DNA from 2 places in the Kribbella sp. CCNWLW201 genome. Region 1 is predicted to be linked to the other one. Evidence: riboswitches for the same ligand, from Rfam matches in the RefSeq annotation. Region 1 holds a riboswitch; the other holds the start of a gene.

Region 1 (7,284 bases):
TCGAGGTCGGCGATGAGTTGGTTGAGGTCGCTTGGGTCCAGGGCGTCGTACGCCGGTGCGGCGAGTTCGTCGGTGCGTGACTCGATCTCCTCCTTGGTCTTTCGGCCGGCGTCGGTGAGCCAGCCGGAGTCGTCGATGAGGCCGCGGGCGTGCATCCCGTCCACGACCGCGGTCAGCTGGGCCGCGGGGAGGTGATGGACCCGGCCGAACTTCGCTGCGGGCGTTCCCTCGGAGAGTGCGTGGAGCACGTGGGCCTCTGTGCCGCCGATGCCCGCGGTGACCAGAGCGGCGATATGACCGTCCCCGCGGTGCTCGCGGAGCATGGTGGCCGCGTGCCACAGCCTGGCCACGGGATCTTCGGGGACGGGGAGCGCTCGGAGTGCGGCGTACAGGATCCGGCCCTCTGTCGGGGCGCTGGAAGCCGCCTTGGTGGCGAGTTCGGCGGCGCGGGCGAGGCCGAGGGTGTCGGCGAGATCGCCGAGAATCCGCCTCAGCGCGGCGACGCTGCCCTGCTCGCGAGCGGCGAGCGCGTCCTGGGGAGTGGCCGTCTTCCACACGCGAGGGATGTGACGCGCGACCTCGCCGTCGGCGAAGTTGTAGAAGATCGCATGGACCACCTCGGGCGGGACCATGCCCAGCGGTGCGGCCCGTCCGGCGAAGTAGCCGTCCCAGTAGTTCCGCAGGCCCAGCGCCATGAGCGCATCGGTCGGCTCGTCGGAGAAGTAGGTGACCAGGTGGATCGGCTCGACGAGCCGATGCAGGCGGCGGGCGGTGGACTCCATGGGGTTCTCCTCGGTCGAGCCGCCCCTCGTGGACGGCCACTCACCCTTGCTACGAACACGTCTGCCCCGATCCGACACCGCAACCTGCAACCAAAGTTCTGTACGGCGCACCACGTGACGGCGCGCTCTCGTGGGCCAGCGGTTCTCTGGAGGATCGCGCGCACGCGCGCGTAGCGACGGAGGAGGACCGCGTGGCACGCGTGGGTCAGGCGCGGATGATGGTGACGCCGGCGGGGGTGCCGTTGGAGAGGGCGGCTAGGGCGGTGGGGGTTTCGTCGAGCGTGATCGTGCGGGTGATCAGGTCGGCGGGTTTTAGGTTGCCGTTGGCAACTAGGGCGAGCATTTCGGGGTAGGCGTGGGCGGGCATGCCGTGGCTGCCCAGCCATTGCAGTTCCTGGCCGATCAGGCGGCTGACGTCGAGTTGGACGCCGGACGGGAGCAGGCCGACCTGGAGGTGGCGGCCGCGGGGGCGCAGCGACAGCAACGCCTGCTGGACGATGCCGTTCGCGCCGAGGGCGTCCATCGTCACGTGCGCGCCGCCGCCGGTGAGCTCGCGGATCTCCCGCACCGTGTCCGACGACGCCTGCACCGCATCCGAAGCGCCGTACGAACGGGCCAACCGAAGCGCGTCGGGGTTCATGTCGACCGCGATCACGCGCGCGCCGAGTTCGGCCGCGATCATCACTGCCGACAGGCCGACGCCGCCGCAGCCGAAGATCACCACGTTCTCGTCCGCCGCGACCCGGCCGACCTGCCGCACCGCTCGGAACGAGGTCGCGAACCGGCATCCCAGCCCGGCCGCGGTGTCAAAGTCCATCTCATCCGGCAGCCGCACGAGATTCACGGCCGCGTACGGCAGGGCGACGTACTCGGCGAAGGAGCCCCAGTAGTTGAAGCCGGGCTGGAGTTGGTTGGGGCAGACCTGGTGGTTGCCCTCCAAGCACTGTTCGCACGAGCCGCACGCGCAGATGAACGGTGTGGTCACCCGATCACCGATCTGCCAGCCGAGCACGCCGGCACCGACCGCGGCAATCGTTCCGGCCAGTTCGTGCCCAGGGACGTGGGGCAGGACGATGTCCGGGTCGTGCCCCATCCAGCCGTGCCAGTCACTGCGGCACAGCCCGGTGGCCTCGACCTTCAGGACGACACCACCGGGCTCCGGCTCAGGGGCCGCTACGTCAGCAACCGTCGGCAGGACGCCGTACTGCTCAACTACGACAGCGCGCATCCGGCAATGATGTCAGCCGCCTGCTACCGCGGGGATAATCGAGACCTCGCCGCCGTCCTTGATCGACGTCTGCAGGCCTTCGGCGAAGCGTACGTCGTCGTTGTCGACGTATACGTTGACGAAGCGGCGCAGTTCGCCCGACTCGTCCAGCACCCGGGCCTTGATGCCGGGGTAGGAGCTGTCGAGCGACTCCAGCACCTCGCTCAGCGTCGCCCCCTCGGCACTGACCGCGGACGCGCCCTGGGTGTAGGGCCGCAGGATGGTCGGGACGCGGACACTCACGCTCACTGCAGGCCTGCCTTCACGAAGGCGTCGTACGACGCGGGGATGGTCACCTTGGGGCCGACCCGGTCGGCCACGGCGTCGAGCGTCTTCAGCCCGTCGCCGGAGTTGATGATCACCGTCTCGGCCTCGGGGTCGAGTTGGCCGGACTCGATCAGCTTCTTCAGCGTCGCGACGGTCACCCCGCCCGCGGTCTCGGTGAAGATGCCCTCGGTCCGGGCCAGCAACTGGATGCCCTCGACGACCTCTTCGTCGCTGACGTCCTCGATCACTCCGCCGGTACGGCGGGCGACGTCCAGGACGTACGGTCCGTCCGCCGGGTTGCCGATCGCCAGCGACTTCGCGATGGTGTCCGGCTTCACCGGCTTCACCACGTCGTACCCGTCGCGGAACGCCTGGGCGACCGGCGAGCAGCCGGTGGCCTGGGCGCCGTACACCTTGTAGTCGGTCGCGTCGACCAGGCCGAGCTTGCCCAGCTCGGTGAAGCCCTTGTCGATCTTGGTCAGCTGCGAACCGGAGGCGACCGGGATGACGATCTGCTGCGGCAGCCGCCAGCCGAGCTGCTCGGCGATCTCGAAGGCGAGCGTCTTGGAGCCCTCGGAGTAGTACGGCCGGACGTTGACGTTGACGAACGCCCAGCCCTCCTCCTCGCCGGCGATCTCGGAGGCCAGCTTGTTCACGTCGTCGTAGTTGCCCTCGACGGCGACCAGCGTGCCGCCGTACACGGCGGTGGTGATCACCTTCGGGCGCTCGAGGTCGTGCGGGATGAACACGACCGAGCGGATCCCGGCCCGGGCGGCGGCAGCGGCCACGGCGTTGGCCAGGTTGCCGGTGGAGGGGCAGGCGAAGACCTTCATGCCGAGCTCGCGGGTGGCGCTCAGGGCGGACGCGACGACCCGGTCCTTGAACGAGTGCGTCGGGTTGCCCGAGTCGTCCTTCACCCACAGCTTGCGCAGGCCGAGCTCGCGGGCCAGGTTGCCGGCGTCGATCAGCCGGGTGTAGCCGGGTTCGGTGTTCGGGAAGCTGGCCACGTCGACCGGGACGGGCAGCAGCGGCTGGTAGCGCCAGATGTTCTTGGGGCCGGCCTCGATCTGCTCACGGGTGATGGTCGGGTACTCGTACCCGACCTCGAGCGGACCGAAGCACTCGGTACAGGCGTAGAACGGACCAAGTGGCGACTTCGCCCCACAGGCGCGACAGCTCAGGTGCGTACCGTTGCCGAAGGCACCTTCACGGATGGTGTGGGTGGTCGAGTCGGCGGTCAGGCTCATGGAGGTTCCCTCCTCATCTTCCCCGGCACCGGATCTCGGCGTGGGACGGATTTGGCACCGTTCCACCGCGAGTCACCCCCAGGACGGGGGCTCGACGGGGAGGGTTGCCGGGACTTCAACGGGCCGTTTCCCTCAGTCCCTCTGGATGAGCTCCCCCGAGGTTACCCAATCGGGTCCATATTGTGTCTTCGGTTCCCACCATCCGAGACAGTCGATCTCAGCCGTGCCGGGCCCGGAAGGTACGACGGTACGCCGACGGCGACGTGTGCAACTGCTTGGAAAAGTGGTGGCGGAGCGTGACCGGCGTGGCGAACCCGGCCGCCAACGCGATCTCCTCCACCGGCGCATCCCCGGTCTCCAGCATCGTCAGGGCCGCCTGGATCCGCTGGGCGATCAGCCACTTGCCGGGCGTCGTACCGGTCGCCTTCACGAAGTGACGCAGGTACGTCCGCGGCGACAGCCCGGCCTGCTTGGCCAGATCGGGTACGCCGATGGGCTCGGCGAGATGTTCGAGCGCCCAGCCGAGGCTCCGGGCGACCGAGGCGTCGTCGGGGTCGGGCGGCACCGGGGATTCGATGTACTGCGCCTGACCGCCGGACCGGTACGGCTGGATCACCAGTCGCCTGGCGACCGAGTTCGCCACGGCCGCGCCGTAGTCCTTGCGAACCAGGTGCATGGCCAGGTCCAGCCCGGCAGCACAGCCGGCACTCGTGAGTACGTCGCCTTCGTCGGTGTAGAGCGGCTCTGGATCCACGACGATCTTGGGGTAGCGCTTGCGGAGCATATCGGCGTACCGCCAATGGGTAGTCGCACGGCGGTCGTCGAGGAGGCCGGCGGCGGCGAGAGCGAACGCACCCGAGCAGATCGACACGATCCGGGCGCCGCGACGATGGGCCTCCTGCAGCGCGGCGATCAGCTCGGGAGAGGTCTCGCCGCGCGGGTCGGCGACGCTCGGGATGACGACTGTGTCGGCGGCGGCGAACTCCTCCAGGCCGTGTGGGCTACTCAGAGTGGCGCCGCCGAGTACGCGGATCGGGTCGGGTGTCTCGGTGCAGACCTTCAGCTCGTACCAGGGCTGGTCGATATCCGGCCAGGCCAGCCCGAAAACCTCGATCACGATGCCGGCTTCGAAGGCCGTCATGCCGTCGTACGCGAGGACTGAAACGCTGCGCTGATCCATGTGTCACAATCTTAGCGATAGTCGTCGTTCACGCCACTTCTGAGCGCGGCTCGACTCTCGGACGATGGAGTCATGTTCAAGGGATTGAAGGAATTCGCCGTCCAGGTCGCCGCCGGAGTCCACGCCGCCTCCGCGATTCGGCACGGCCTCGAGCCGCCGGCCGCCGCGCTCACGAAGTCCGGTCGCGGCGGAGGTCGAGCATCCGCATCAGAGGTGTCGCCGCAACGCCGTGAACAACCACGCTCAGGACGACGGTGAAGCCGACCGTCGCCCACAGCCACGGCAGGTCGGTGCTGAACTCGGCGCCTGCGTACGCCAGATAGAACACAGACCCGACGCCCCTGACCCCGAACGCCGCGGTCACCCACCGCTCGGAGCGGCGCATCGGTGCTCCGGCCAGGCCGATCCACGCGGTCAGGGGACGGATCACCAGCACCAGCAGGACCCCGAGCGCGGCACCGGCGAGGGTCAGCGGCTTCAGCAGCCCAGCCGTGATCGCGACTCCGAGCAGTAACAGGATCGCCCAGGTGAGGATGTGTTCGAGCTGCTCGATGAACCCGTGCAGCTCCTCGTGGAAGTCGTGGCTTCGCTCGGCCGCTCGCAGGCACAGGGCCGCGACGAACACCGCGATGAAGCCGTACCCGTGCAGCACCTGGGCGAGACCGTAGACGCCCAGTGTCATCGCCAGCGCCAGCACGGGTTCACGCTCACGCGAGTCGGCCAGGCGGAAGATCCGCGAGGGTGCGGAGAAGACCATCTTGCCGAGCAACCAGCCGACTCCGGCGCCGACTGCGACTCCGATCACGGTCCTGCCGATCAGATCCCAGGCGAACCACTCGAGTGCCCAGTTGCCCACCGCACCCTTGGTCGCCGCGAACACAGCGGCGTACACGAAGGGAAAGGCCAGACCGTCGTTCAGGCCGGCCTCCGAGGTGAGTGCGAAGCGGACCTCGTCGTCCTCTTCCGGCTCGGCGCCCGCACCGGTCGACGGTCCTTGCACCTGGACGTCCGAGGCCAACACCGGATCGGTGGGGGCGAGGACGGCACCCAGCAGCAGAGCGGTCGCGGGAGCCAGCCCGAGCAGCCAACCGACGCCGGCGACCGCGGCGATGCAGGCAGGCATGGCAACCAGCAGCAGACGCCAGGTCACCTTCCAACGGCCCCACCCGATCGGCCGGTCGATCGCCAGGCCGACGCCCATCAAGGCGACCAGGATGGTCAGCTCGGCGAAGTGCTTGGTCAGCCCGGGTTCGGCGATCGGGCTGAGGTGGGTGCGGTCCACGGCCAGGCCGAGCAACAGTCCGGCGCCGACGAACGCGATCGGCGCGGAGACGGCGTACCGGCGGAGCAGGCGTGGCAGTACGGCGCCCAGCAGGAGGGCCAGCCCCGCGACCAGGTAGAGGCCGTCCCCGTCAATCGTCATGGTGGCAGTCCGGTGCCCACAGCGGGCTACCTCAAGCGATGGGTTGCGCCCGGCGTGTGAGTGGGCAGGGCCTTGCGGGGGCCGTAACGCGGGTGGCCGATGCCGGTGAGTTCGAGGAGGCGCTGGACGCGGAAGCGGTGGCCGCGGTACGGCTCGATGAGCTCGGCGCAGCCGTCGTCGTCGAGTTCCTCGCCGATCAGCGCGTACGAGACGTTCCGGGACACGTGGTAGTCCGCGAACGAGAACGCATCCGCGTCACCATGCGCCCGCTGCCGCACCTCGGCCGCCGTCCACACTCCGACCCCGGGCAGCGACCGCAGCCGCCGCTCGATCTCCGCCGAGTCAGTCAGCTCCAGGGTCCGCTCCAGCGCCTTGGCCCGCGTTGCAGCCGTGATCACGACTCTCGACCGACGGCCCTCCACGCCGGCCCGCAACCACTGCCAGGACGGGATCAACCGCCACTCTTCCGGCGAAGGCGGGACCATCATCACGCGTCCGTCCGGTGGCTGCGGTCCTGGCGCCGGTTCGCCGTACTCGCGGAGAATCACCCGCCAGGCCCGGAACGCCTCCTTACCGGTGACGACCTGCTCGATCCCCGCGGCAGCCATCGCCTCGAAGACAGCCCGCGTCCGCGGCACCCGCACATGCGGGAACCGTCGCGCCGCATCCACCAGCGCCGTGTGCTCCGGCAACGGCTCGAACCCGTCCCAGCTGTCCGCCTCCCCCAACAACTCCGGCACCCCGTCCAGCGCCCACTCAGCCCCGGGCCCCCACGCCTCCGCCTCCACTTCCCCCAGCGAGGCGTACGGCGTCAGCCGCAAGAGCACCGGCCCTTCGGGCGTCCGCGTGGCCCGCCAAACACTCCGCCGTACCGGATCGAACACATACGCCGGATCCCCCGGCCCCTTCCGCAACCCCCCAATCACCGAATGCGGATCCACCACCCGCCCAGCCCGCCAGACCCGCACTCCCGAACTCACGCCCCAAGTCTGACTCACGCGACGGACACACATGGTGCCGCATCCAGGAAGGCTGAGGTTGTCACTGGTCCGGTCTGATTGGTGCAGTTCGACAGGAGGTGTCCGGCGATCGAGTCGGATACCCGGTGGGTTCAGGCG
Region 2 (7,284 bases), on a different contig from region 1:
CCGCATGCGCGATCAGCTCGTCGAGGAGCGCGCGGTCGATGATGAGTCCCCGAGTGAACGCGACGTCCTGTCCGTCCGACACGCCATTCAAGACGCGCTCGCGTTCGGTCGGAGGAGCGTGGACAAAACACTCGGCATCGGCGATCGCCACACCGCGGCAGCGGACGCCATCGACACGGTGCTTACACCGCTCGTCCTCCCACGGCACTCGACCGTTCGGGTCCACAGTCGCAGTCTGGCAGACCCCCAACTCGAGGTGCACGCGCCGGACGGGCGGCACTCGACCCGGTGCGTGCGATATCAATGCGGGCATGCCCAGCGTCTTTCTCATTCGTCACGGCGAGCCAGGGTCCCCGCAGATCGATGCGGAAGGGTGGTGGGGCCCGGCCCGTGACTGGGCGCCGCTGACAGCTCAGGGCGTCGAGCAGGCCAAGGCGGCCGGCCGAGAGCTCCGGCAGGTGGGGGCGCACCGCATCGTGGCCTCTCCGATGACTCGGGCACTGCAGACAGCGAGTCTCATCGCTGCCGAGACCCATCTGCCGCTCACGGCCGTCGAGATCGACCTGCGTGAGTGGTTGCCGGACTCCACGCTGTCCTGGCGGGGACTCAGCGACGTACAAGCCCTCAGCAGCGACTTCGAGCAATGCCACGGCGAGTGGCCGGACGGTGAGACCCGCCGCTGGGAACCTCTTTCCTCCGTACGGCGCCGAGCACTCAACGCACTGCGGAGACAGGCCGCCGGCCACTCTGAGCCCTTCATCGCCGTCTGCCACGCGGGCGTGATCCGAGCCTTGACCGGCGACGCAAACACCGAACATTGCGGCATCCGAGTCCTCGAAGGCGTGTCCTGACAAACAGGCGAGCCAGGTACGGCGCTGGGCGATGCGCGATTGATTGTCGGAGGGGTCAGGCAGACTGTGGTCGCAGCAGTAGGGCAGCAGACAAAGGAGGCGTCATGGCAACGTTCACCCGGTCTGACGACCTGCGGGGAGCGAAGTTCGTCGATGCGGATCTGCGTGAGGCCCGGTTTGTCGGGGCTGACCTGTCCGGTGTGGTGATGCGCGGCGTCGAGGTGCGGGAGACAGAGATCGACGCACCCTGGCTCTTCGACGGCGAGAACTTCTTGCGCGTCAACGGCGTCGACGTGATCCCACTCGTCGACGCCGAACTCAACCGCCGCTTCCCCGGCCGCGCCGACCGGCGCGCCGAAGATCCGGACGGTCTACGTACGGCGTGGGCTGCGCTCGAGCACACCTGGTCGGCGACCCTCGAGCGCGTCGCGACGATGCCGGACGGCACGGTCGACGTGTCGGTCGCGGGCGAGTGGTCGTTCGCACAGACTCTGCGGCACCTAGTCCTTGCGACGGACATGTGGCTGGGCCGGGCGATTCTGGAAATCGAGCAGCCGTTCCACCCGATCGGTCAAACGGACACGGGCACCGAGGACGACGGCATGGACATGTCGGTTTTCACGACGACCAAACCGTCGTACGCCGAAGTCCTCGACGTCCGCGCGGGTCGCGTCGCCATGGTGCGCGACTTCCTCGCCACAGTCACACCGGAGGTGCTGGCCGAGACGCGCCGGAATCCCCACTCCCCCGAACACTCCGAGACCGTCCTCTCCTGCCTGCACGTGATCCTCGAGGAGGAGTGGGAGCACAACCGGTACGCCGTACGCGACCTCGACGCAATCCAGGCCGGGTACGACGCCTGAGCGGCCTGGCGCGTGTGATCCGACAGCGACACACCTCTGCATCCGAGGTGCGGCCGCTACTCCCGGCCCGGCAGTTTCGCGTCGAGGGTCTTCAGCCCGAGCGCCAGCAGTACGCCGACCGCGACGACAACGACTGCGTTGCGGAGGGCTGCGCCGGCACCGATGTCGGTGACGTCGAGGAACGGGTACGGATACCAGTCGGTGAAGGCGCCTTGGGTGAAGATGTAGACGAGCCAGGCCACCGGCCACACGAACGCGAACGCGATGGTGCGCCAGCTGATGCGGGGCCGTGGGCCGAACACCAGCCAGGCGGCCAGCGTCGCCCACGGCGAGATGTAGTGAAACCCGATGGTCGCCAGCAGCGCAGCCCCGGTCAGGTCCATCTTCGGCGCCAGGACGATCGCGAACACCAGGCCGGTGATGACGATCCCGAGTAACGAGTCGAGGCGTGCGACGCGCCACACCGGACCGTCGCGGTGAGGCCGCCGTACCAACGCAAGCGCGACCACCAGCACGATCAGATTGCTCTCGATCGTGAAGAAGCTGAACAGCCTCCACAGCCGCGTACCGACACCGATCGACTCGCCGACCTCGCCGGAGTTCGCATCGGCCCCACCGGTGAAGATCAGCACCAGCTGGATGGTCAGCGCCGCGATGATGACCGCCGCGATGAGACCATGCGACCACCGCGAGACGCCCACCGCGCGCGAGCGAGCTTGACCGGCCACGGTTCGCCATTCTCCCGGCGACGTACCGGCTCAACCAAAGGCGCCACGCCGGGTGAGGTCGGCCTACGTACCTGTCCCATCCGGGCGGCGATGGTCTGCATCCCGATTGCACCGACCTCGGCATCGGCCCTCCGCCCGTGCCATCGGTCTGGGCGTATGACTTCGCCGATCTGTCCGGCACCCCGTGCTAGCGCCAGCTTTCACAATGGGGCGATAGGCGATAACATCGCCAAATGGCGATGAAAGCACGATCTGACGTCACGATGGAAGCCGGGCTCGACCTGATCGACGAGGCTGGGGCGCTGTCGGTGGCTGCGTGTTTGTTTCATGGATTCAGTGATCCGTCGCGGCTGGCGATCGTTCGGCACCTGGCGTTGGGGGATCACCGGGTCGTGGACCTCACCGAGCATCTTGGGCTGGCGCAGTCGACTGTCTCCAAGCACCTGGCCTGCCTGCGGGACTGCGGTCTCGTCGAGTCCCGCCCACAGGGACGCGCGTCGCTGTTCAGCCTGACTCACCCCGAGGCGACGCTCGAACTCCTGTCGGCGGCCGAGCGCTTGCTCGGCCTGACCGGTGACGCCGTCGCGCTTTGCCCTGTGTACGGCGTGAATTCGTGAGCGACCACCAGCCCCTGCAGATCCAGCCGCTGCAGCTCTCGACCACTTCGCCGAGCACCTGGACGACCGACCCCGAACAGCGACGCAAGCTGGGCCGCCGCGCACAGCTGCTCGCAGGTGCTTCGGTGACCTACAACGTGATCGAGGCGATCATCGCCATCACGGCTGGCCTCGTCGCCGGATCGGTGGCGCTGGTCGGGTTCGGGCTGGACTCGGTCGTCGAGGTGTCCAGCGGGCTGATCATCTTGTGGCAGTTCCGCCACCGCCTGCCCGAGTCTCGGGAACGTCAGGCGCTGCGGATGCTCGCGTTCTCGTTCTTCGCGCTGGCCGCCTATGTGACGTTCGAGTCGGTGCGATCTCTCGTCGGCGGCAGCGATCCCGACGTATCGCCGGTCGGGATCGGACTGGCGATCGCCTCCTTGATCGTGATGCCGTTCCTGTCGTGGGCACAGCGCCGTACCGGTAAGGCTCTTGGCTCGAACGCGGTCGTTGCCGACGGCACCCAAACGCTGCTTTGCACCTATCTGTCCGCTGTGCTGCTCGTCGGACTGGTGCTGAACGCCACACTCGGCTGGGGCTGGGCGGACCCAATCGCTGGACTCATCATCGCGGCAGTCGCGGTCCGCGAAGGCGTGGAGGCGTGGAAGGGCGAGGGGTGCTGCTCACCGATCGCGGGCGCCACCGGAGCCTCGGGGTGCGGATGCTCCCAAGGTGCCTGCGCTGACGGTTGCTGCGAGAACTGACCCCGATGGCCACGCTCACCCTGATCTTGTTCGCTGTCTACATCCTGCCGGCATCGGCCTGGCCCTGATGGTCCCCAACGTGGTCGCCCTTGCCGGCGCCGTCGTACTGATCACCGCCCTGCACCTACAGGTCCGCGTAGTCGAGGAGCCCTACCTCCTCACCACCCACGCCGACACCTACCCCCAGTACGCCGCCACCACCGGCCGCTTCCTCCCCCACATCGGCCGGCTGGCGGGTTGAGCGCTTATTGTCGATGGGTGAGCAAGCGGTTTGAGCGGGCGATGGGGCTGATGCGTCGGCGGGACCCGCAGGGTCGGGAGGATGGGTTTCGGCTGCTATTGCCTCACGCAAGCGATCATGTTGGTGAGCTCATGGCGGCGTTCGTCGAGGAGCGTGAGGATCACGGGTTGCGGTGCTGGCTGCTCGAGCTCATCGGTGAGGCTCGGTCGCCGAATGCTTTGTCGCTGCTCGTCGAGCAACTCCATGGCGACGATGAGTCTCTCCGGGACTGGGCGGTCAGGGGTCTGCAACTGCTCGATAGCAAGCCGGCGCGCGAAGAGCTTTGGAGGGCACGCGCCAATGGGCTGATCAGCTGACCCTCGTGCTTCCACAGGTACGACGCGGCATTGACGCGACGCCTCCCGCACGGGAACTGCAGGAGAGCACTCATCTGGCCCGGGTCCGTCGAGATGCCTCGGTCCTCAGATGAACTGGGGAACGATCATGATTGCGGCGAGGATCAGGGCGATGAAGGACAGGATCCAGCCGATCACGGCCAGCGGCTTGCCGCGGCGGGGGCCGATGCAGCCGATGACCGCGAGGACGATCCCGAGCAGGCCGAAGGGGAGAGGGGAGTAGGCCCGCAGGTTGTCCAGGTTGTAGGGGAGCATCCACACTCCGCACCCGATCAGACCGAGGATCACCGCGGCCACAGCCAGCGAGGGACCCTTCGGAGGGTCCACCGGAGCTGGTCCGCCGGGCCACCCGCGGCCGTGGGGGTCGGTCCAGGGTTGTTGCTGAGGTTGGTTCGGCGGTGCGGGGTACGCGTTCGGTTCGGGCGGCGGGCCGTAGCTCATGAGAACTCCACAGTGGCGGAACGGCTTCTGGCTAACGCGTTGCTGAGCACCGTATCCCTCGACAGGTTCAGACGAACCAGCAGAGGAGAGAGCGAGGCGCGGGTTCGAGCAGCTCGCTCGTGGATATCCGTCGAGGTTTGACCGTCTCGCTGTTACGGTTTGGGGGTTGGTCATGAGTGTCAGCGCGTAGCCCCGGCTTGCTGGCCGGCAACCCTCCTCGTGGGTGGGGTGCCCCGGGTGAGGACCAGGTTCGGCACGTCGGGTGCCGGGCAAGCCGCGAGATGGAGGATCGTCATGGCAGCGCTGGGGTTCCGTTCGGCCACCGCAAACGACGCTGAGCGGGTTGCGTCGCTGCACGCGGACAGTTGGCGTCGGCATTATCGGGGTGCATACGCGGACTCGTTCCTCGACGGCGACGTCGAGGCCGATCGTCGTGAGGTGTGGTCGAAACGGCTGGCCGCACCGACCGACACCGCCACCGTCTTGGCTGAGTACGACGGTCAACTGGTCGGCTTCATTCACGTCGAGTTCGACAAGGACGCCAGGTGGGGCAGCCTTGTCGACAATCTGCATGTCGACCATAGACAGCGCCGTACCGGCATCGGTACCCAACTCCTGGCCCGCGCTGCGGGCGCCATCACCGACCAGGCGGTCGGCAACGCGATGTACCTGTGGGTGCTGCAGCAGAACACCGATGCGCAGCACTTCTACCTCGCCTCCGGAGCCAGCTGCGTGGAAACGGCAGAGGTACCACCGCCCGGCGGAGATCCCACCCGCCTGAACGGCACTCCGGCCTGCCTCCGCATGTCCTGGCCAGACGCCTCACAACTTACCCGCTGAGTTAGCTGACGGCAGACTGATTGCGCCGAAGTGCGTCGGTAGGTTCGAGGTATGACGGCTATTGCTCGGTACGACGAGGTCGCGGAGTACTACGCCTCCGGCTGGACGGACGATCTCACGGATCCGGTCAGTGTCTCCCTCTTCGAGCTCCTGGGCGACGTTGCCGGACAACGAGTGCTGGATGTTGCCTGCGGCCACGGACGCATCAGTCGCGGGCTCGCGCGCAAGGGCGCTTCCGTGGTCGGCGTAGACGTCTCGGCCGCGATGCTCAGCAAGGCGGAAGAGCTCGAGCGGAACGAACCGCAGGGCATCCGCTATCTGCACGCGGATGCGGCCGACCCGGGACTGCTGCAAGGCGATGAGTACGACGCCGCCGTCTGCAGCATGGGTTTGTCCGACATCGACGACCTGGACGGTGCACTGACCAACATCCGTCGGCTACTGCGCCCCGGCGGCGTCTTCGCCTTCACGATGCTGCATCCCTGTTTTCCTGGGATAGAAGGCGTATCCGCCGCCTGGCCGTCCGACGGGACGTACTACGACGAGCGCTACTGGCAGGCCGACGCCTCGCTCTCAACACTCCGCCAGCAAGTCGGCGCCAACCACCGCACCCTGTCGACCTACCTCAACACCCTCCACCACCACGGCTTCACCCTGACCCGAACAGCCGAACCCCAGCCAAGGATCGAGCCGTCATCCCCCCGAGAAGCCATGACAAGATTCCCGGTCTTCCTCGTCGCAGCCTGCCGAACGACAGCCTGACTCAAACGGCGAGTCAAGCGACGGATCCCTCCTCGAAAAACTCCTCCACGACGACGCCTGAGCCCCAGGACGCGCGGCCGATTCCGGTACGGCGGTGTTGCCGGTTATCGGGTGATTCGGTAGATGACGTGGTGGCGGAGGGAGTCGTTTTCGGGGACTGAGGAGTCTTCGAAGTCGTCGGCGGGGTTGCGGGTCATGCCGAGGCGTTGCATGACCGCTTGGGAGCGGAGGTTGGTGGAGGTCGTGATCGCGAGGATCTCCTGGAGCTCCAGCTTGTCGAAGCCGAAATCCAGTGTCGCCCGGGCGGCTTCGGTGGCGTAGCCGTGGCCCCAGGACGAGCGGGCCAGGCGCCAGCCGATCTCGACGCCGCTGACAGGCATGCCGGGCTCGACGTCGTCCAGGCCGGCGAAGCCGACGAACTCGCCGGTCGCCTGCACCTCGACCGCCCACCAGCCGTACCCACGTTCGTCGAACTCAGCCTGAAACGAAGCGACCGAAGCATCACTCTGCTCCCGGCTCAGCACTGAACCCAGATACTCACGCACCTCCGGGTCGGCGTTCATCGCGGCCCACGGTTCGAGATCGGACTCCCGCCAGCGGCGAAGCAGCAAGCGCTCGGTGCGCAGTTCATCCATACCGCAACCCAACGCGAACCACCCCCACCCAGCAAATCCATTTCCGCGCCAGCCCGACGGCCTTCGTGTTGATCAGGTGCGCTGGGCGGCGGTGGTGAGTTGCGTCAGGCGGGCTTCTACGAGGGCGGTTGTTTGGAGGGGTGGATCGGGGTGTTGGCCGGTCAGGGT

The links. A riboswitch is a leader RNA that binds a small molecule or an ion and turns the genes downstream of it on or off. The one in region 1 is predicted to bind S-adenosylmethionine.
Region 2: linked by a shared signal. The riboswitch ahead of V9K99_RS03500 (GNAT family N-acetyltransferase) and the one ahead of thrC (threonine synthase) in region 1 are both predicted to bind S-adenosylmethionine.

Annotation. Positions count from the first base shown of each region.
Region 1 covers NZ_JBBCBQ010000005.1:380,693-387,976, reverse strand. The annotation lists gene V9K99_RS23670 (SCO6745 family protein) at 1-782, opposite strand, end outside; gene V9K99_RS23665 (zinc-dependent alcohol dehydrogenase family protein) at 988-2,010, opposite strand; gene V9K99_RS23660 (ubiquitin-like small modifier protein 1) at 2,023-2,298, opposite strand; gene thrC (threonine synthase) at 2,295-3,563, opposite strand; SAM riboswitch class I at 3,574-3,715, opposite strand; gene V9K99_RS23650 (helix-turn-helix domain-containing protein) at 3,781-4,743, opposite strand; gene V9K99_RS23645 (cation:proton antiporter) at 4,913-6,166, opposite strand; gene V9K99_RS23640 (DNA-3-methyladenine glycosylase family protein) at 6,193-7,146, opposite strand.
Region 2 covers NZ_JBBCBQ010000001.1:746,842-754,125, forward strand. The annotation lists gene V9K99_RS03455 (pentapeptide repeat-containing protein) at 1-82, opposite strand, end outside; gene V9K99_RS03460 (histidine phosphatase family protein) at 312-851, shown strand; gene V9K99_RS03465 (DinB family protein) at 956-1,714, shown strand; gene V9K99_RS03470 (Pr6Pr family membrane protein) at 1,771-2,442, opposite strand; gene V9K99_RS03475 (ArsR/SmtB family transcription factor) at 2,682-3,059, shown strand; gene V9K99_RS03480 (cation diffusion facilitator family transporter) at 3,056-3,802, shown strand; gene V9K99_RS03485 (hypothetical protein) at 3,870-4,043, shown strand; gene V9K99_RS03490 (hypothetical protein) at 4,061-4,399, shown strand; gene V9K99_RS03495 (hypothetical protein) at 4,505-4,879, opposite strand; SAM riboswitch class IV at 5,048-5,162, shown strand; gene V9K99_RS03500 (GNAT family N-acetyltransferase) at 5,174-5,719, shown strand; gene V9K99_RS03505 (class I SAM-dependent methyltransferase) at 5,771-6,481, shown strand; gene V9K99_RS03510 (GNAT family N-acetyltransferase) at 6,586-7,116, opposite strand; gene V9K99_RS03515 (hypothetical protein) at 7,189-7,284, opposite strand, start outside.